Regions from separate parts of the Castellaniella daejeonensis genome, predicted to be linked through region 3. Evidence: predicted binding sites of a transcription regulator. Region 3 holds the regulator's gene; each other region holds the start of a gene.
The links. The regulator HrcA, encoded in region 3, represses chaperone genes, less so after heat shock. The targets are predictions, from matches to a motif close to TTAGCACTCNNNNNNNNNGAGTGCTAA.

Region 1 (7,074 bases), on a different contig from region 3:
GGGGCAAGGTCGCGATGGGGCTGCAGTACGCCTTGTTTCGCAGCGGCCCGCTTGCCATGGCGCCCTCGCAGCTGGGCGCCTTCGCGCGTTCGGACCCTTCCCGGCCGCGGCCAAACCTGGAATACCATGTCCAGCCCCTCTCGCTGGACAAGTTCGGCGACCCGTTGCACGATTTCCCGGCCCTGACGGCTTCGGTCTGCAATCTGCAGCCCGGCAGCCGGGGCCATGTGCGCATCGTCTCGCCCAATGCCGCCGATGCGCCGGAAATCCTCTGCAACTACCTGCAGACTCCCGAAGACCGCGCCGTGGCGGCCGACGCCCTGCGCCTGACGCGGCGCATCATGGCCCAGCCCGCGATGGCGCGCTATCAGCCCAGTGAATACCTGCCGGGCGATGCGGTCCAGACCCAGGAAGAACTCGAGGCCGCGGCGGGCGATATTGGCACCACCATCTTCCATCCGGTGGGCACATGTAAAATGGGCGTCGATCCGTTGGCCGTGGTGGATCCGGAACTGCGCGTCCGGGGGGTGGAAAGCCTGCGTGTGATCGATGCATCCATCATGCCGGTCATCACATCGGGCAACACCAATTCGCCGACGATCATGATTGCCGAAAAGGGCGCACGCCTGATTCTGGGCAGCGCCTGAATCCCCTTTTAGTCTTTCACTCAGGACCCGGACATGGTCAGTCATACCGAGGTCGTGGCAAGCATTCTGTTTGCCATCGCCATCATCCACACGTTCTCAGTACCCGTCTTTGCCCGGCTGGCCAACAAGGGCGGACCGCATGCCGGTCTGTGGCACCTGTTGTCCGAAGTCGAGGCCGTGTTCGGCGTCTGGGCCTGTGTGCTGTTCATCTGGATGGGGCTGACCCTGGGTGTGCACGGTGCGGTCGAATACCTGGATACGCGCAATTTCACCGAGCCGGCCTTCGTCTTCGTGATCATGGTGGTGGCGGCCAGCCGGCCCATCATCGAGCTGGTCCGTCTGGTGGTCGACATGGTGTCGCGCCTGCTGCCGGTGGCCGGCGAGCTCTCGCGATTTTTCGTCATCATGACCCTGGTGCCGCTGTCGGGATCCCTGATCACCGAGCCGGCCGCCATGACCCTGGCGGCCCTGCTGCTGCGCCAGGCCTACTTCCGCAGGCCCGGCCAGGACGGCTTCAAGTACCTGACCGTCGGCGTGCTGTTCGTGAACGTGTCCATCGGCGGGGTGCTGACCGCCTACGCCGCGCCGCCGGTGCTGATGGTGGCGCACACCTTCGGCTGGGATTCGCTCTTCATGGCCACCCACTTCGGCTGGCGCGCCCTGCTCGCCGTGCTGATCAACGGCCTGGTCCTGACGCTGATCTGCCGGCCCTTCCTGCTCAACGGCAGCATCGGCGTCCAGGAGAACGAGGGCGAGCGCCGCCCGCCGGTGTCTCCCGTGGTCATGGGCGTGCACGTCCTGTTCCTGGTGGGCGTCGTGCTGTCGTCGCACCACATGCAGATCTTCATGGCCCTGCTGGTGCTGTTCATCGGCTATGCCCACGCCTACAAGCGGCACCAGTCGCCCCTGCTGCTGCGCGAAGGCCTGATGGTCGGTTTCTTCCTCGCGGGCCTGGTGGTGCTGGGCGGCCTGCAGCAATGGTGGCTGCAGGATCTGCTGGGGGGGCTGTCGCCCTATGTCCTGTACGTGGGCGCCACGGCCCTGACGGCGGTCACCGACAACGCGGCCCTGACCTACCTGGGGTCGCTGGTCGAGGGCACCGGCGAACTCTGGCGCTACATGCTGGTGGCCGGCGCGGTCACGGGCGGCGGCCTGACCGTGATCGCCAACGCTCCGAACCCGGCCGGATTTTCCATCCTGAAGGGCTGCTTCGGCGATGGCACCATCGCGCCGTTGCGCCTGCTGGCCGCGGCCGCCCTGCCGACGCTGGTGGCCGCGGTGATGTTCCTGCTGCCCAATTCGTTTGCCTGACGGCGTCCGGCCCACCCGGCCCCGCCTGGGGGCTGCCGGGTGGGCCCTTGCTGCAAAAGGATTAAAATCCAGGCCGTCGATCATTTCGGAATCATGTGCTGTGCCTATCTACGCCTATCGTTGCAGCCGCTGCGGCCATGAGCAGGACGTGCTGCGGAAACTCTCGGATCCCCCGCTGAAGACCTGCCCGGCCTGCGGCCAGGATACCTATGAAAAGCAAGTGACGGCGGCCGGCTTCCGCCTGAAGGGAACCGGCTGGTATGCGACCGACTTTCGCGGAGGCGGGCAATCCGCGCCGAAATCGGCCGACACGGCGGGGGGCGGATCCTCTTCGTCCGCGCCCGCCTCGACGTCGGGCTGACGCCCATCATCCATGCGCTTCCTCAAACGCTACTTCATCACGGGGCTGCTGATCTGGTTGCCGCTGGTCGCCACGGTCTGGGTTCTGGCCGTGCTGGCCAGCACGCTCGGTTCCCTGGTGCCGTCGTTCCTTTCGCCCGAAGCGCTGTTCGGGGTGGCGATTCCGGGATTCGAGCTGGTGCTGGTCCTGGCCGTGATCTTCATCACGGGGCTGTTCTGCGCCAATTTCATCGGCCGCGCCATTCTGTCGCGCTGGGAATCCCTGCTGGGACGCATCCCCCTGGTGCGCTCCATTTATAATTCGGTCAAGCAGGTCAGCGACACCGTGTTCGCGCCCAACGGCCAGGCCTTCCGCGAGGCCGTGCTGGTGCAGTATCCGCGCCGGGGCGCCTGGACCATCGGTTTCCTGACCGGCACCCCCTGCACCGAAATCGCCGCGCTGCTGGAAGGCGATTTCGTCAGCGTCTACGTGCCCACGACGCCCAATCCGACGTCGGGCTTCTTCCTGATGATGCCGCGCGCCGATGTCCAGGTGCTCGACATGTCGGTGGAGACGGCACTGAAATACATCGTGTCCATGGGTGTGGTGGCGCCGCCCGGCCTGCCGCCCCAGACACAGATGGATCTGCCAGCCGTGGAATCCCCCGGCGGGCAGGCCCATTGAAACCCGAACAATTCCTCAGACGGAGCCATTCTTGAACCGCACTTGCTACACCGGCGAGGTGTCCAAAGCCCACCTCGACCAGACCGTGACCCTGTTCGGCTGGGTACATCGCCGCCGCGACCATGGCGGCGTGATCTTCATCGACCTGCGCGACCGCGCGGGTCTGGCCCAGGTGGTGGTGGATCCGGACAACAAGGCCGCGTTCGAGACCGCCGAGCGGATCCGCAACGAATACTGCCTGCGGATCACCGGCCTGGTGCGCCTGCGCCCCGAAGGCACCACCAATCCCGACCTGCTCTCGGGCGAGGTCGAAATCCTCTGCCGCGAGATCGAGATCCTCAACGCCTCGGTCACGCCGCCGTTCCAGCTCGACGACGACAACCTGTCCGAGACCACGCGCCTGACGCACCGGGTGCTGGACCTGCGCCGTCCGCAGATGCAGCGCAACCTGATGCTGCGCTACCGCGTGTCGATGGTGGCGCGCAACTACCTGGACGCCCTGGGCTTCATCGACATCGAGACCCCGATGCTGACCCGCAGCACGCCGGAAGGCGCGCGCGACTACCTGGTGCCCTCGCGCGTGAATCCGGGCGAATTCTTCGCGCTGCCCCAGTCGCCGCAGCTGTTCAAGCAGATGCTGATGGTGTCCGGCTTCGACCGCTACTACCAGATCACCAAGTGCTTCCGCGACGAAGACCTGCGGGCCGACCGGCAGCCTGAATTCACCCAGATCGATTGCGAGACCTCCTTCCTGGACGAAGTCCAGATCCGGGAAATCTTCGAAGGCATGGTGCGCCAGATCTACCGGCAGGTGCTCGACGTGGCGTTGCCCGATCCCTTCCCCGTCATGAGCTGGGAAGAAGCCATGCGCCGCTTCGGCTCGGACAAGCCCGACCTGCGCGTGAAGCTGGAATTCGTCGACGTGGCCGACCTGATGCGCGACGTGGACTTCAAGGTCTTCGCCGGCCCGGCCAACGACCCGGCCAGCCGCGTGGTGGCCTTGCGCGTGCCCGGCGGCGCCAGCCTGCCTCGCAGCGAGATCGATGCCTACACCCAGTTCGTCGGCATTTATGGCGCGCGCGGCCTTGCCTACATCAAGGTCAACGATGCCGGCTCGATCCCCGACGGCCTGCAGTCGCCCATCGTCAAGAACATCCATGCCGACGCACTGCGCGCCCTGATCGAGCGCACCGGCGCGCAGGACGGCGACCTGATCTTCTTCGGCGCCGACCGGGCCAAGGTCGTTGCCGATGCCATCGGCGCCCTGCGCGTGAAGATCGGCCAGAGCGAGTTCGGCCGTGCCAACGGCCTGTTCGAGCCGGGCTGGAAGCCGCTCTGGGTAGTGGATTTCCCCATGTTCGAATACGACGAGGGCGAGGGCCGCTACACCGCCGCGCACCATCCGTTCACCTGCCCCAAGCCGGGCCACGAAGACTTGCTGGAATCCGATCCCGGCAAGGCGCTGGCACGGGCCTACGACATGGTCATGAACGGCTGGGAAATCGGTGGCGGCTCCGAGCGTATCCACCGTGCCGACGTCCAGCGCAAGGTCTTCAAGGCCCTGAAGATCGACGAGGAAGAAGCACGCCTGAAGTTCGGCTTCCTGCTCGACGCCCTGCAGTACGGCGCGCCGCCGCACGGTGGCCTGGCCTTCGGCCTGGATCGCCTGGTGACGCTGATGGCGGGGGCCGAATCCATCCGCGACGTGATCGCCTTCCCCAAGACGCAGCGTGCCCAGTGCCTGCTGACGCAGGCGCCGTCGGCCGTGGACGAAAAGCAGCTGCGCGAGCTGCATATCCGCCTGCGCCAGACGGAAGCCAATTAGGCGCGGAGACCGGCCATGCCCGTCTTGCGGGTCGTCAGCTACAACATCCACAAGGGCCGCTCGGCCACGGGTGGGCGGGAATCGCTGGCCGACCTGCGGCTGGGTCTGTACGGCCTGCGGCCCGACCTGCTGTTCCTGCAGGAAGTCCAGGGCCGCAATCAGGTGCGCGGCAGCCTGGACGCACAGCACGAGTCCCTGGCGGCGGCCCTGCACATGCAGGCGGCCTACGGCTGCAACGCCGTGCGCCAGGCGACCGACCACGGCAACGCGCTGCTGTCGCGCTACCCCATCCTGTACTACGAGAACCAGGATATTTCCGACCACCGCCTGGAACAGCGCGGCCTGCTGCACGGCGTCGTGCGGGTCGGCGACGTGCCGGTGCATTGCCTGGTGGTGCACCTGGGTCTGCTGGCCGGAGGACGGTTGCGCCAGGTCCAGGCCCTGGCGGACCGCATCCAGCGCCTGGTGCCCGCGCACGAGCCGCTGCTGATCGCGGGCGATTTCAACGACTGGACCAACCGCCTGGCGCCGCTGTTCGTCGAGCAATTGGGGCTGGTCGAGGTATTCGCCGCCGCTCCACAGGGGTCGGACGAGATCTACCGGCTGCGGCGCACCGTATCGCGCCTGCGCGAACGCCTGGCCTGGCTGCCGGGCCAGGCGCTGCGCCCGATGCCCGAGCTGTCCATGAACGGCCATGCGCGCCTGACGCCGCCGCCCCGGACGTTCCCGTCCGTATTTCCCTGGCTGCGGCTGGACCGCATCTACCAGCGCGGCTTTGCCGTGCGGCGCGCGCGTGTGCTGCACGGCCTGCCCTGGAAGAAACTGTCGGATCACGCGCCGCTGGTGGCCGAACTGGAATTGCCCTGAAGCGGGGGAACTTTCCTGACCGGGACCTGCCTAAACTTCGTTACCTTGGAATTAGCACTCTTCCACGGAGAGTGCTAACATCAGTACTATCCAGTACGAGGACTTGTCGCCCATGACCACATCTTCGTCCGCTCTGTCGCTCGCGCCTTCCCAGCTGTCCCTCGCGGTCGCCAATCCGGGCGCGCTCGGCACCATCGATGCCTACATCAGCGCCGTGAACCGGCTGCCGATGCTCACCGCCGAACAGGAAGCCGACCTGGGCCGCCGCCTGCGCGATCACAACGACCTCGACGCCGCGCGCGACCTGGTCCTGTCGCACTTGCGCCTGGTGGTCTCCATTGCCCGCCAGTACCTGGGCTACGGCCTGGCGCACGCGGATCTGATCCAGGAAGGCAACATCGGCCTGATGAAGGCCGTGCGCCGCTTCGATCCCGACCGGGGCGTGCGCCTGGTGTCGTTTGCCGTGCACTGGATCCGCGCCGAGATCCATGAATATGTGGTGCGCAACTGGCGCCTGGTCAAGATCGCCACCACCAAGGCGCAGCGCAAGCTGTTCTTCAACCTGCGCCGCATGCGCCCCGACGGCCGCAGCCTGGGGCCGGATCAGGTCGCCGACATCGCTCGCGAGCTCGACGTACGTCCCGAGGACGTCACCGAGATGGAAGTCCGCCTGTCGGGCAACGACTGCGCCCTGGATGCGCCGTCCGACGACGAAGAACGCTACGCACCGTCCGACTGGCTGGCCGACGAGGCCCAGGAACCCGTCCAGGTGCTGGCACGCCGCGGCATGGATGCATTGCAGGGCGAAGGCCTGGAACACGCCCTTTCGTCCCTGGACGCGCGTTCCCAGCACATCGTCCGCGCCCGCTGGCTGGCCGACGACGGCGGCGCCACGCTGCATGAGCTGGCCGACGAATATGGGATCTCCGCCGAACGGGTGCGCCAGATCGAATCGGCGGCGCTGAAAAAACTGCGCGTCGCCTTGAGCGACCGCCAGGCGGATTTCGAGGCCGCCTGATTCCTGCCGTGCGGACGGCGGCCTGTCTCGCGCCGCCGCGAGCGCGCTGGCACCGGCCAGCCCTGGCCGATGGGTACCCTGCCGGCCAGTCACACTCTCTTGCATCTTTGCCGCCCACGCCGTGAACTTTCCGCGCGTCCGGCGGACCAATCCTCCATGAACGCATGCCGGCCACGCCGGTTTCGCCGTTCTGTCGTCCGCTTCTGCTTCTCCTCTTCCCCTCCCTATCGAAGCGGATGTTCATGGGATGCCGCCCGGCATCCCTTTTTTTGCCTGCCGGCAACGGATCGCGCAACCGGATACATTTTTCTAGGGGGGCGGTCCTTCGGCCCTGTAACATAGCATCCGGACGATCTGGAGCATTTTTCCGTCATGAAAATCG
Region 2 (7,074 bases), on a different contig from region 3:
CAGGCCCTGGAACTGGGCCGTCTCGATCTCGGCCTGCCGCCGATGATCAACCGGCTGTTCACCGCGCCGCTGAAGGAATACCGCCAGCGCTACCCGAAGATCGAAGTCGCGCTCCACGAAGACACGGGGCGCGCCATCGAGCGCCAGGTGGCCGAAGGCCGGCTGGACCTGGGATTCAGCCTGATGCCCGTGGCGCCGGAACTGGGCCTGCGCCCGCGGGTCGTGGCCCGGCACCGGATCCTGGCCGTCGGCCAGCCGGGGCTGATGCGGCCCCTGCCGGCTTCGCCCCAGGTCCGCGACCTGCGCGGCCAGCCCCTGGTCCTGCTGGACGACGACTTCGCGCTGGCCCGCCTGCTGGACAGGCAATTCCAGGCCGCCGGCTTCGAGCCGCTGATCGCCGCCCGCAGCGGGCAATGGGACTGGACCTTGTCCATGGCGCAGGCGGGCATGGGCATCGCGCTGCTGCCCGAGCCCTTCATCCGGGATCCGGCGGCCCTGGGCCTGGACGCCCGCCCCCTGGGCCCCGATACCCTGAGCTGGGACATCGCCCTGCTGTCGGCGGCCTGGCCCATGCTGGGCCACGCCGCCCAGGCCTGGGTGGACCTGTGCCGCAAGCACATCGACGGCCCCTGGCCCCGGATGGAAGACGGACGCCCGGACTGACGTGCCACGCCCGGCCCGGCCGCGGAAAGAAAAACGGCGGACCGGATCTCTCCGGCCCGCCGCGTCATGCGCGCGTCCCAGCGGTCAGGCAACGGCCTTTTCGCTATCCGCCACCGAACTGCGGATCAGGTGATCGAAGGCGGACAAGGCGGCCTTGGCGCCCTCGCCGGCAGCAATGATGATCTGCTTGTAGGGCACCGTCGTCGCATCGCCCGCCGCGAACACGCCGGGCACCGAGGTCTGGCCCCGGGCGTCGACCACGATCTCGCCGTGCTTGCTGAGCTCGACCGTGCCCTTGAGCCACTCGGTGTTGGGCACCAGGCCGATCTGGATGAACACGCCTTCCAGTTCGACGCGATGCGGCACGCCGCTCGTGCGGTCCGTGTAGCTCAGGCCGGTCACGCGCTTGCCGTCACCGTGGATCTCGGTGGTCTGGGCCGACGTGATGACATCCACGTTGGCCAGGCTGCGCAGCTTGCGCTGCAGGACGTCGTCGGCCCGCAGGGCGTCGCCGAACTCGATCAGGGTGACATGACCCACGATGCCGGCCAGGTCGATCGCCGCCTCGACGCCCGAATTGCCGCCGCCGATGACCGCCACGCGCTTGCCCTTGAACAGCGGGCCATCGCAGTGCGGGCAATAGGCCACGCCGCGGTTGCGGTATTCGTCCTCGCCGGGCACGTTGATCTGCCGCCAGCGCGCGCCGGTGGACAGGATCACGGTGCGTGCCTTGAGCGTCGCGCCGCTGGCCAGTTCGACCTGGATGGACTTGCCCGGGATCAGACGGCTGGCCCGCTGCAGGTTCATGATGTCGACTTCGTAGGCCTTGACGTGCTGCTCCAGGGCGACGCCGAACTTCGGTCCCTCGGTTTCCAGCACGGAGATGTAGTTCTCGATCGCCATGGTGTCGAGCACCTGGCCGCCGAAGCGCTCGGCCACCACACCCGTGCGGATACCCTTGCGGGCGGCGTACACGGCTGCCGCGGCACCCGCCGGGCCGCCGCCGACCACCAGCACGTCGAATTCTTCGCGGGCGTTCAAGGCCTCGACCTTGGCGGCATCGTCGCCGACGTCCAGCTTGGCCAGGAGTTCCTCGACACCGGCGCGTCCCTGGTGGAAGAGCTCGCCGTTCAGGAACACGGCAGGCACCGACAGGATCTCGCGCTTCTGGACTTCGTCCTGGAACAGGGCACCGTCGATCGCCACGTGCTGGATGCGCGGATTGATCACGGACATCGCGTTCAGGGCCTGCACCACGTCCGGGCAGTTCTGGCACGACAGGGAGAAATAGGTCTCGAACCGGTACTCGCCAGGCAGACTGCGGATCTGCTCGATCACTGCATCATCCAGCTTGGGCGGATGGCCGCCGACCTGCAGCAGCGCCAGCACCAGCGACGTGAATTCATGCCCCAGCGGAATGCCGGCGAAGCGCACGCCGATGTCGGTGCCGGCACGGGCGATTTCGAAGGACGGCGTATGCGCATCACGGGGCGCACCGTCCACCAGGGTAATCTTGTCGGACAGGCTGGCGATGTCCTCCAGCAAGGCACGCAGTTCACGAGAAGATTCGCCGTCGTCCAGGGACGGGCGCAGCTCGACGGGCAGGGTCACCCGCTCGAGATAGGTTCCCAATTGCGCTTTGAGGTTTGCATCCAGCATGTTCATCACCTTTTTTCAAATGCGAGCCCTCTCCCGGCGCACGATTGCGGCGCCGCCCAATCATGAGCGAGGGGAAGGGGGAGCGCCCGCCACGGCCCGGGTGGGCGCGGCGGACGCGGGGGCCGGCGGCGCCGGCGCGCCGGCTTAGATCTTGCCGACCAGGTCCAGCGAGGGGGTCAGCGTCTTGGCGCCTTCTTCCCACTTGGCCGGGCAGACTTCACCCGGGTGGCTGGCGATGTACTGGGCGGCCTTGACCTTGCGCAGCAGTTCGGACGCGTCGCGGCCGATGCCGTTGTCATGGATTTCCAGGACCTTGATTTCGCCGGCGGGGTTCACCACGAAGGTGCCGCGCAGCGCCACGCCTTCTTCCTCGATCAGCACGTCGAAGTTGCGGGCCAGCAGGTGGGTGGGGTCGCCGATCATCGGGTAGTTGACCTTCTTGATGGCGTCGGACGTGTCATGCCAGGCCTTGTGGGCGAAATGGGTGTCGGTGGACACGGAATAGACTTCCACGCCCAGCTTCTGGAATTCGGCGTAGTGATCGGCCAGGTCTTCCAGCTCGGTCGGGCACACGAAAGTGAAGTCGGCCGGATAGAACACGAACACGGACCACTTGCCGGCGACGGTCTGGTCGCTGACTTCGACAAACTTGCCGTTGTGATAGGCGGTGGCCTTGAAGGGCTTGATGACGGTGTTGATCAGGGACATGAAAACAGCTCCTTGTTCAGAGGTTCAGTGAATGGCCGCTAGGGGCAACGGAGACCAGTGTAGGCAAGTCCGGCCGATAAGTAAAATTGATTGTTTAAATGCTGTCGATTGTCATCGACTATCGAAACCGGCGTCTGCGTTCTGGAACAGAATGGCGCCGCGTTGTTTTATGCCAAAACGACATCATGGAATATGCGAAAAAAACATGCAACACAAGTATGATGCATGGTCACTGAGTGATCAGATAAGTCATTGATAAAAAAGATGTTTTAGATGTTAACCATCTTGGGGAATCCATCATCATGCGCAAGAACCTGCCCGTCACTCAACAGGAATACGATTTCCCCGATGGCGAAACACTGTTGTCGGCCACCGACCTCAAGGGCCGCATCACCTACGCCAACGCGGCCTTCGTGCGCGTGAGCGGCTTCGAGCACGCCGAACTGCTGGGCAAGGCCCACAACATCGTGCGTCACCCCGACGTGCCTCCCGAGGCCTACCAGGATCTGTGGGACACCCTGAAGCAGGGCCGTTCCTGGACCGCAGTGGTGAAGAACCGGCGCAAGAACGGAGATCACTACTGGGTGCGCGCCAACGTTGCCCCCGTCTACCATCATGAAGTCCTCAGCGGCTACCTGTCGGTCCGCACCAAGCCCAGCCGGGCGGAAATCGAGGCGGCCGAGCACGTTTTCGCCACCTTCCGGGCCGGCCGCCCGTCCGTACGGTTTCACCGGGGCCTGCTGCTGGACACGGGATGGCGGCGCTGGCGCAACGGGCTGCGCACGCTGTCGCTGCGCCAGCGGCTGGCGCTGATCCTGGCCGGCCTGATGCCTTGCTGGGCAGGCATCGCGTGGCTGGCGGAACTGCGCGGCACAGCCTGGGCCGGCGCCTGCCTCGGCGGCGCCGTGGCAGCCCTGCTGGCCGGCCTGCTGCTGGACCGCTCCCTGGTGCGGCCGCTGCGCGCCATCCAGCGCCAGGCCATCCAGGCCGCCACGGGCCAGCCCGTGGACGACTGGCGGCTATCCCGCCTGGACGAGATCGCCTCGATCCAGAAAGCCATCACCCAAGCCAGCCTGAACCTGCGATCCTTCATCGACGATGTCCACAGCCAGCTGCATGGCCTGCGCCACGCCTCGACCGAAATCGCCCAGGGCAGCCGGAACCTCAGCGGCGAGACCGAACTGGCGGCCAGCCGCCTGTCCGAGACCGCAACGGCGATGGACCAGCTGGCCGGGCTGATCGAGCACAACGCCGGCAACGCCCGGCAGGCTGTAGACCTGGCCCAGGCGTCCGGGCAGGCGGCCACCCGCGCCGCGGACATCGTGCACCAGGCGGCGCAGCAGATCGAGCGCATGGATGCGGCCAGCCAGAAGATCGGCGACATCGTCCAGGTGATCGACAGCATCGCCTTCCAGACCAACATCCTGGCGCTCAATGCCGCCGTCGAGGCTGCCCGGGCAGGCGAACAGGGCCGCGGCTTCGCCGTGGTCGCCGGCGAAGTCAGGGCGCTGGCCCAACGCTCCGCTGCGGCGGCGCGGGAAATCGGCGGCCTGATCCATGAAACCGTGCAGATCGCCCAAGGCGGCGTGGCCCGCACGCGCGAAGCCACCGAGGCCATGAGCGACATCCTGGAGCAGAACGGCCGCGTCGGCGAACTGATCGACCAGATCCACCGTGCGGGCCAGGACCAGGCGCGCGACCTGGCGCGCATCCAGCAAACGTTCATCCATCTGGGCGACCTGACCCAGGGCAATGCGGCGATGGCCGAGGAATCGTTCACCGCCGTGCAGACCCTGGACGGCCAGACCCTGAGCCTGGCCAGCGCGGCCGGCGTGTTCCGGCTGGACATGGGCGCCGCCGCGCCCGCCCTGCCCCGGCCGGATGTTCCGCCCCGCCTCGCGGCCTGAAGAGAACGCCCAGGCATGCCAGGGAGACTACACTGGGAAAGCGGCCCTGCCGCCCCGGAGGATCATTGCCTTGGCATTCACGCGCTCCAGCCCCAGACGCTCCGTGCGCCGCCTGCTCGCCCTGCTGTCGGCCCTGTGCTGCGCATGGCCGACGCACGCCGCACACATCCTGCTGGATGCGGGCCATGGGCCGCAGCAGCCCGGCGCCACGGGTGCCAGCGGACGCGCCGAATACCTGTACAACCGGGACCTGACCGCCACCCTCGCCCATGAGATCGCCGCGCTGGGCGACCGGACGACCCGGATCGAGGGCATCGAGGCGGACATCCCCCCAGCACTCCGGCCGGCAGGCGCGCCGGACGCGGATCTGCTCGTGTCGATCCATCACGACTCGGCCCAGGCGCGGTATCTCCGGGCAGGCCGCCGGACCGAGTTCGCCGGCTATTCGATCTTCGTCTCGGAACGGAATCCCCGCCCGGCCCACAGCCTGCAATGCGCCCGGGCCATCGGTGAGCGGCTGCGCGCCTCGGGAGAGCGCCCGTCGGAATACCACGCGGAGCCGGTGGAAGGCGAAAACCACCCATTCGTCGACCGGCGCCTGGGCATCCACCGGTACGACGGCCTGGCCGTGCTCCGGGCCGCACCCATGCCCGCCGTGCTGATCGAGGCGGGCGTCATCGTCAATCCCCGGGAAGAAACCCGCCTGGGAAACCCGGAGACGATCGCGCGGCTGGCCCGCGCCATTGCCCGGGGCGCGCATGCGTGCCTGTCGGACCAGCGCACCGGGAACCGGGGCGCCGGCACCCGCCCCGCCGACTTGTAACAAGCCTCTCCCGCCCCTTGAAACCCCGGTAATCGTCCTTATAATTAGCACTCGATGGGGTTGAGTGCTAACAACAGCGGCCGGCCCCCGCATTTTCCAACTGTTTCTACGTACAGGAGTTCCTCCATGGCACTGCGTCCTTTGCACGATCGCGTGATCGTCAAGCGTCTGGACAACGAGCGCACCACCGCCTCGGGTATCGTCATCCCTGACAGCGCGGCTGAAAAGCCCGATCAGGGCGAAGTCCTGGCCGTCGGCCCCGGCAAGAAGACCGAGGACGGCAAAGTGATCCCGGTCGATCTGAAGGTCGGCGACAAGGTTCTGTTCGGCAAGTATGCCGGCCAGTCCGTCAAGGTCGATGGCGAGGAAGTGCTCGTCATCCGCGAGGAAGAAATCCTCGCCGTGATCCAGTAAGCCACCCCCATCAAACCAAGGAATCTCAACATGGCTGCAAAGCAAGTTTATTTCGGTGACGACGCCCGCGCCCGCATCGTCCGCGGCGTCAACATCCTCGCCAATGCCGTCAAGACCACCATGGGCCCCAAGGGCCGCAACGTGGTGCTGGACCGCTCCTTCGGCGCCCCCACCGTCACCAAGGACGGCGTCTCCGTCGCCAAGGAAATCGAACTGAAGGACAAGTTCGAGAACATCGGCGCCCAGCTGGTCAAGGAAGTCGCCTCCAAGACCTCCGACAACGCCGGTGACGGCACCACCACCGCCACCGTGCTGGCCCAGGCCATCGTCGAAGAAGGCCTGAAGTACGTGGCCGCCGGCATCAGCCCCATGGACCTGAAGCGCGGCATCGACAAGGCCGTGATCGCTGCCGTCGACGAACTGCACAAGCTGTCCAAGCCCTGCACCACCAGCAAGGCCATCGCCCAGGTCGGTTCGATCTCGGCCAACAGCGACACCTCCGTCGGTGAAATCATCGCCAACGCGATGGACAAGGTCGGCAAGGAAGGCGTCATCACCGTCGAAGACGGCAAGTCCCTGGACAACGAGCTGGACGTCGTCGAAGGCATGCAATTCGACCGCGGCTACCTGTCGCCCTACTTCATCAACAACCCCGACAAGCAAGTCGCCGTGCTGGATGATCCGTTCATCCTGATCTTCGACAAGAAGATCAGCAACATCCGCGACCTGCTGCCGGTGCTGGAACAAGTCGCCAAGTCCAGCCGCCCGCTGCTGATCGTGGCCGAGGACGTCGAGGGCGAAGCCCTGGCCACCCTGGTCGTGAACAACATCCGTGGCATCCTGAAGACCACCGCCGTCAAGGCCCCGGGCTTCGGCGACCGCCGCAAGGCCATGCTGGAA
Region 3 (7,074 bases):
TTCGGCGTGGGCCCGCAGCAGCTGGTCGTGGTAATCGGCGACCTGCTTCTGGGCTTCGTCCAGCAGTGCGGCCAGGTCTTCGCCCGGCTGGGCGGCTTCGGGCTGCCCGGCGGACTCATCGGCCGGATTCCGGCCTGCGGACGGGGTTTCGGCGCTCGGCGCGGCTTGCGGGTCCAAGTCTTCCTGGGGTGCCGACATATTCAAATCTCCAATGCTGAAAGGGGGTGAACGCTTGGGTAGATGGGGATGAGGCGCACATTCTTCAAGCCCCGGCACGACGCCGCCCGATGTCGGGCCGGCGCATCCGGCCCGCGCCTAGGTCCAGCCGGCCAGGTTGTCGGCCAGCAACCCGGCGAAACCCCGCGCCCACTTCGGATCGGCATTCAGGCAGGGGATGTAGCGGAAATCGCGCCCGCCCGCCGCCAGGAAGGCCTCGCGGCAGCCCATGTTGATTTCTTCCAGCGTTTCCAGGCAGTCCGCCAGGAAGCCCGGGCACATCAGGTCCACCGTGCCCACCCCCTGCCGCCCCCAGGCTTCGAGCGTGGGCTGGGTATAGGGCTGCAGCCAGGGCGCCGCACCGAAGCGGCTCTGGAAAGCCACGTGCAGGCGGTCGCCGTCCGCGCCCAGGCGTTCGCGCAAGGCCCGGGCAGTCTGCTGGCAATCGCGGAAATAGGGATCCCCCTGGCGCACCGACCGCTGGGGCAGGCCATGAAAGCTGAGCAGCAGCCGGTCGGGCTTGCCGGCCCGGTCCCAGTGCGCCCGCACCGACCGGCACAGCGCATCGAGATACGCGTCGGACGTGTGGAAACGGTCCAGGAAACGCAGCGTGGGCTGATGGCGCAGCCGCGCCAGGTGCGCGGCGACCGCGTCCACGGCCGTGGCCGTGGTGCTGGCGGCATATTGCGGATACATCGGCGCGACCAGGATGCGGCCGCAGCCGGCCGCGCGCAGGGCATCCAGGGCGCCCGCCAGGGCCGGTCGGCCGTAGCGCATGCCCAGTTCGACCCGGACATCCAGGCCCCGCGCGCGCAGGGACGCCGCCACGGCGTCGGCCAGGTCCCGGCTGTACACCAGCAGGGGCGAACCCCGCTCGAGCCAGACCTGGGCATACTTCGGGGCCACGGCGGCTGGCCGCCGCGTCAGCACGAACAGGCGCAAGATGGTCTGCCACAGCACGGCGGGCAATTCCACCACCCGGGGATCGGACAGGAATTCTCCCAGGTAGCGGCGCACCGCCGCCGGGGTGGGCTCATCGGGCGTGCCCAGATTGATCAGCAGGATGCCCAGAGGGCCGCGGCCGGGTCCGGGCGCGTCGGGGTCGAGCGCCCGTGGATCGGACACTTCGGGAAGAAAGCGGCTCATGTACGGGAAACAGGAAAAGGCGGCATCAGGACGCCGCCTGGCCGAGTGCGTTGGACAGCATGCGGGCGGTGATGTCGACGATGGGGATGACCCGATCGTAGGCCATGCGGCTGGGACCGATGACGCCCAGCGTGCCGATCACCTGGCCGTCGACCCCGTAGGGCGCAGTGATGACCGACACGTCTTCCAGCGGCACCAGGCGGGAATCGCCGCCGATGTAGATCTGCACGCCCTGGGCGCGGCTGGAGACGTCGAGCAGGTGCAGCAGGTCGGTCTTCTGCTCGAACAGCTGGAACAGCCGGCGCAGCCGGTCCATGTTCGCCGTCATCTCGGATACGCCCAGCAATTTGCCTTCGCCCGAGATCACCACGGCCTCGTCGTCCGTATCCGGCGAATCCAGCCCGGCATCCACCGCCTGCTGCATCAGGCGGGAAATGTCGCTGCGCAGCGAGGCGAGCTCGTCGGCCAGCGCCAGCCGGACCGCATGGAAGGACTTGCCGGAAAAATGCCGGTTGAAGAAATTGGAGGCTTCCAGCAGCTCGGCCTCGGAGTATTCGCGCGAGACGAACAGGATGCGGTTCTGCACATCGCCATTGGGCGTGACGATGATCAGCAGCACGCGCCGGTCCGACAGGCGGATGAATTCGATGTGGCGGAACACCTGGGTGCGCTTGGGCGTGAGCACCACACCCGCGAACTGCGACAGGTTGGACAGCAGCGAGGCGGCGGCGGTGACCGCGCGGCCGGGCTCGGCCGCCGGCAGGCAGTCCTCGATCTGCAAGCCGGGGCTGAGTTCGTAGGGCCGCGCCGTCAGCAGGCTGTCGACGAACATGCGGTAGCCGCGCGGCGTGGGCACGCGCCCGGAAGACGTGTGCGGGCTGTGGATCAGCCCCAGGTCTTCGAGGTCGGCCATGACGTTGCGGATCGTGGCCGGCGACAGATCGAAGACCTTGGACAGAGTACGCGACCCCACGGGCTGGCCGTCCGCGATGTAGCGTTCGACCAGCGCCTTCAACAATGTCTTGGCTCGATCATCCATGTCCAGTCCATCCAGCAGGCGGGGCGAAAACGCCTCGCCCGCATCGGCAACCGCGTCCTCATCCCCCTATAATCGGATACGCCTATTATTCCATTAATTTCCGGGAGTCCCTGCGCCCATGCACTTCAAGACCGTCGCCCTGATCGGCCGCCACCAGGATAGTGGCATGGATGCCCCCTTGCGCCGACTGGGCCAGGTCCTGTCTTCGGCGGGATGCGACGTCCTGATCGAGGCCGACACGGGCCGCAACACCGGGGTTGCCGACTTTCCGCTGGCTTCCTACGAAGAAATCGGCACGCGCGCCGACCTGGCCGTCATCATGGGCGGCGACGGCACCATGCTGGCGGCCGCGCGCCAGCTGGCCACGTCGGGCGTGGCCATGATCGGCATCAACCACGGCCGCCTTGGCTTCATCACCGACATCCCCCTGGGCAGCGCCGACGAGGCCATCACCCGCATCCTGAACGGCGCCTTCGTCCAGGACGAGCGCATCCTCCTGGAAGGCCGCGTCATGCGCGGCGGCGAAACGATCTTCTCGGGCCTGGCCCTGAACGACGTGATCATCAACCGCGCCGGGCGCGGCGGCATGATCGAACTGCGCGTCGAGTGCAACGGCACCTTCATGCACAGCCAGCGCGCCGACGGCCTGATCATCGCCACGCCCACGGGATCCACAGCATATGCCCTGTCGGCCGGCGGGCCGATCCTGCACCCCCAGGTCGACGCCCTGGTGCTGGTGCCCGTCGCGCCCCAGACCCTGTCGAACCGGCCCATCACCCTGCCCGACGACAGCGTGCTGAACATCACCATCAGCGCCCTGGGCCGGGTGGAATCGGGCGCCAGCGTGCACTTCGACATGCAGGCCCTGTCCAATTGCCAGGAAGGCGACCGCATCGACGTGCGCCGCAGTCCGCACCGCGTCCGCCTGCTGCACCCCCAGGGCTACAGCTACTTTTCCACCCTGCGCAGCAAGCTGAACTGGAACCGCATGCTGCACCCCTGGGACGAACCCGACCAATAGGGCCGACGGCCACAGCCACCACACCACCATGCTGCGCGCGCTGCACATCCGCGACTTCGTCATCGTCGATCAGGCCGACATCGCCTTCGATGCCGGCTTTACCGTGTTCTCGGGCGAGACCGGCGCCGGCAAGTCGATCCTGATCGATGCCCTGGCACTGGCCCTGGGCGGCCGGGGCGACGCCACGCTGATCCGCCAGGACGCCCCGCGCGCCGACATCAGCGCCGTCTTCGACGCGCCCGAGGCCGCGGCCGGCTGGCTGGCCGAGCAGGCCCTGGACGGCCCGGAACTCATCCTGCGGCGCGTCATCGATTCCCAGGGCCGCAGCAAGGCCTGGATCAACGGCGTGCCGGCAACCCTGGGCCAGTTGCGCGACCTGGGCGCCCTGCTGGTGGACATCCACGGCCAGCACGCCCACCAGAGCCTGCTGCAGCCGGCCAGCCAGCGGGAACTGCTGGACACTCAGGGGGGGCACGCCGACCAGGCGCGCGCCCTGCAGCAGGCCTGGACCGACTGGCGCCAGGCGCAAGCCGCGCTGGATACCGCCCGCAGCGACGCGGCCGGCCAGGCGGCCCGGCTGGAACAGCTGGCCGCCGACGTGGCCTGGCTGGACGAACTGGCGCCCGAACCCGGCGAATGGCCCGACCTGTGCGCCCGCCAATCCCGTCTCGCGCACGCACAGACCCTGCTGGCTGGCGCGGGCCAGGCCATCGAGGCGCTCGACGGGGAAACCGGCTCGGCGGCACAGGCCCTGCACGCCGCGATCCAGTCGCTGCAGGCCCTGGTGCGCCACGACCCTTCCCTGGAAGAACACTGCCAGACCCTGGAATCGGCCCGCATCCTGTGCGCCGAAACCGTATCCGGCCTGAACGCCTACGCCGACCGCCTGGAGCCCGATCCGGACGCCCTGGCGCAGGCCGATGCCCGCATGGGCCGCATGTTCGAAGCCGCACGCCGGTTCCATGTCGAGCCCGAGGCCCTGGCCGAACACCACGAAACGCTGCGCACCCAACTGCGCCAGGCCGAAGCCGGCCAGGATCTGGATGCGCTGGAGCAGGCCTGCCGACAGGCCGAATCGCGCTACACGGAACTGGCCCGCGCCCTGAGCGCGGCCCGGCGGACCACGGCCGGCCAGCTGGCGGCGCAGGTCACGGCCGCCATGCAGACCCTGTCCATGGATGGCGGCGTCTTCGACATCGCCCTGGCAGACTGCAAGCCTTCCGCGCATGGGCTTGAAACCGTCGAATTCCTGGTGGCCGGCCATGCCGGCGTCCCGCTGCGGCCGCTGTCGCGGGTGGCCTCCGGCGGCGAACTGGCCCGCATTTCCCTTGCCCTGTCGGTGATCGCCAGCCAGGCCGCACGGGTACCGACCCTGATCTTCGACGAGGTCGACGCCGGCATCGGCGGCGCCGTGGCCGAGGTGGTGGGCCGCCTGCTGCGCGAACTGGGCATGCGCCATCAGGTGCTCTGCGTCACCCACCTGCCCCAGGTCGCGGCCTGCGCCGCCCGGCATTTCCAGGTCAGCAAGGCCACCCGCGCGGGCCGCACGCTGTCGGCCATCCGGCCCCTGGACGAGGAATCCCGCACGGAAGAAATCGCCCGCATGCTGGGCGGGCTGAAGATGACCGTTGCCACGCGCACGCACGCCCGCGAAATGCTGGCGTCTGGCCAGGCGCACCAGTAGCGTCAGGCGGCATCAGGCGTGGCGTTGCCGCCCGCCAGGCGGGCGCACGCAGTTGCGCGCCGGCGTGCGCCGGTGCGCCCCGATCAGGCCTTTTTAGCGGCGGAGCACTTCGGGCAGATGCCGTAGAGCATCATGTTGTGGCTTTCCAGGGTGAAGCCGTTTTCCTTGGCCACGCGATGCTGGCGCTTTTCGATTTCCGCGTCTGAAAATTCCACCACCCGGCCGCAATTGGTGCAGATCAGGTGATCGTGGTGGTCGCCGTCGTTCAGTTCGAATACCGCCTTGCCGCCATCGAACTGGCTGCGCAGCAGGATGCCGGCCTGCTCGAACTGGGTCAGCACGCGATACACGGTGGCCAGGCCGATGTCCACATCTTCGGCGATCAGCGCGCGATAAACGTCTTCGGCGCTGTGATGACGAGTTTCCGCCTTGCGGAATACATCGAGGATCTTCAGGCGCGGAAACGTCGCCTTCAGGCCCATGGTCTTGAGTTCGATCTGGTCGTTCATGATTCAAGTATCCCGGGGAATGCGGCGAAAGGCAAGCAGGCCGGAACCCCCCGCATTCAGCCGCGCGCATGCGCAAATCCGAATTCCCTTTATGATAGCGGTTTTAGCGGCCGCTGATGCGCGGCCATGGAATCCAACACGGGGGCTTTCGTGCACATCCGATCCAGCGCTCATTTCCACAGGTTGACCCTATGCCTGACTGCCAGCGTCATGGCGCTGGGTCTTGCGGGCTGCGGTTCCACCAACTGGGGCTTTCCCTACAGAGCCACCATCCAGCAGGGCAACTGGATCACCACCGAGCAGGTCTCTCAGCTCGAAACCGGCATGACCCGCGACCAGGTGCGCTTCATCCTGGGTTCGCCCACGCTGCAGGACATCTTCCACGCCGAGCGCTGGGACTACCCCTACTACAACCAGCCCGGCTACGGCCAGGACGAACTGCGCAAGTTCACCGTCTGGTTCGAAAACGACCGCCTGGTGCGCTGGTCGGGCGACGAGCAACCCGACCGCCAACCCTTCCAGAAAGCCGACAGCGGCAAGGAAGCCATCCAGTCGGCCAACGCCGAGCGCGACGCCCAGCAGGCGGCGTCCCCGGGCCTGGACAATGCCGCCTCTCCCAGCGGCCAGGCAACCGGCGGCGCCCCGCAAGCCATCATCGAGACCGCGCCCAGCAGCACGAACGACCAGGAAGGACAGCAATAATGCGCATTGCCATCGCGGGCGCCTCGGGTCGCATGGGCCGCATGCTGATCCAGGCCGTCCTGGAATCCCAGGATCTCACCCTGGCCGCGGCGCTGGACCGCAGCGGCAACGATGCCATCGGCCAGGATGCCGGGGCCTTCCTCGGCATCGACACCCAGGTGCGCATCACCGACGACCTGGGCGCTCTTGCGGGCGCCGACTGCCTGATCGACTTCACACGACCCGAAGGCACCCTGGCCCACCTCGAGGCCTGCGTCGCGCATGGCGTCAAGTGCGTCATCGGCACCACCGGCTTCGACGCCGCGGGCAAGCAGGCCATCCGCGCGGCCGCCCAGAAGATCGCCATCGTCTTCGCCCCCAACATGAGCGTCGGCGTCAACGCCACCCTCAAGCTGCTGGACATGGCCGCCCGGCTGCTGAACAGCGGCTACGACGTCGAAGTCTTCGAGGCCCATCACCGCAACAAGGTCGATGCGCCATCGGGCACCGCCCTGGCCATGGGCGAAGCCGTGGCGCGTGCCTGGGGCAAGCCGCTGGACGACATCGCCGACTGGGCGCGCCACGGCAATACCGGCCCGCGCGAAACCGGTCATATCGGCTTTTCCGTGCTGCGTGGCGGCGACATCGTCGGCGATCACACCGTGTATTTCTGCGGCACCGGCGAACGCATCGAAATCAGCCACCGATCCAGCAGCCGCGCCACCTATGCCCAGGGCAGCCTGCGCGCCGCCCGCTACCTGGCACGCCGCGAATTCGG

Region 1: rpoH (RNA polymerase sigma factor RpoH) is a predicted target of HrcA. The motif match lies at 5,726-5,752, and genes of this name have one in related genera.
Region 2: ABD022_RS06965 (co-chaperone GroES) is a predicted target of HrcA. The motif match lies at 5,805-5,831, and genes of this name have one in related genera.

Annotation. Positions count from the first base shown of each region.
Region 1 is NZ_BAAAFN010000015.1:183,314-190,387, forward strand. Features, by position in the region: gene ABD022_RS10550 (GMC family oxidoreductase) at 1-647, shown strand, start outside; gene ABD022_RS10555 (putative Na+/H+ antiporter) at 681-1,958, shown strand; gene ABD022_RS10560 (FmdB family zinc ribbon protein) at 2,059-2,319, shown strand; gene ABD022_RS10565 (DUF502 domain-containing protein) at 2,332-2,982, shown strand; gene aspS (aspartate--tRNA ligase) at 3,014-4,807, shown strand; gene ABD022_RS10575 (endonuclease/exonuclease/phosphatase family protein) at 4,823-5,674, shown strand; gene rpoH (RNA polymerase sigma factor RpoH) at 5,787-6,692, shown strand; gene ABD022_RS10585 (cation:proton antiporter) at 7,065-7,074, shown strand, end outside.
Region 2 is NZ_BAAAFN010000010.1:27,348-34,421, forward strand. Features, by position in the region: gene ABD022_RS06940 (LysR family transcriptional regulator) at 1-663, shown strand, start outside; gene ahpF (alkyl hydroperoxide reductase subunit F) at 748-2,322, opposite strand; gene ahpC (alkyl hydroperoxide reductase subunit C) at 2,467-3,030, opposite strand; gene ABD022_RS06955 (methyl-accepting chemotaxis protein) at 3,333-4,937, shown strand; gene ABD022_RS06960 (N-acetylmuramoyl-L-alanine amidase family protein) at 5,008-5,760, shown strand; gene ABD022_RS06965 (co-chaperone GroES) at 5,887-6,174, shown strand; gene groL (chaperonin GroEL) at 6,205-7,074, shown strand, end outside.
Region 3 is NZ_BAAAFN010000020.1:42,941-50,014, forward strand. Features, by position in the region: gene grpE (nucleotide exchange factor GrpE) at 1-198, opposite strand, end outside; gene hemH (ferrochelatase) at 316-1,362, opposite strand; gene hrcA (heat-inducible transcriptional repressor HrcA) at 1,388-2,401, opposite strand; gene ABD022_RS14560 (NAD kinase) at 2,520-3,422, shown strand; gene recN (DNA repair protein RecN) at 3,451-5,106, shown strand; gene fur (ferric iron uptake transcriptional regulator) at 5,190-5,615, opposite strand; gene ABD022_RS14575 (outer membrane protein assembly factor BamE) at 5,826-6,317, shown strand; gene dapB (4-hydroxy-tetrahydrodipicolinate reductase) at 6,317-7,074, shown strand, end outside.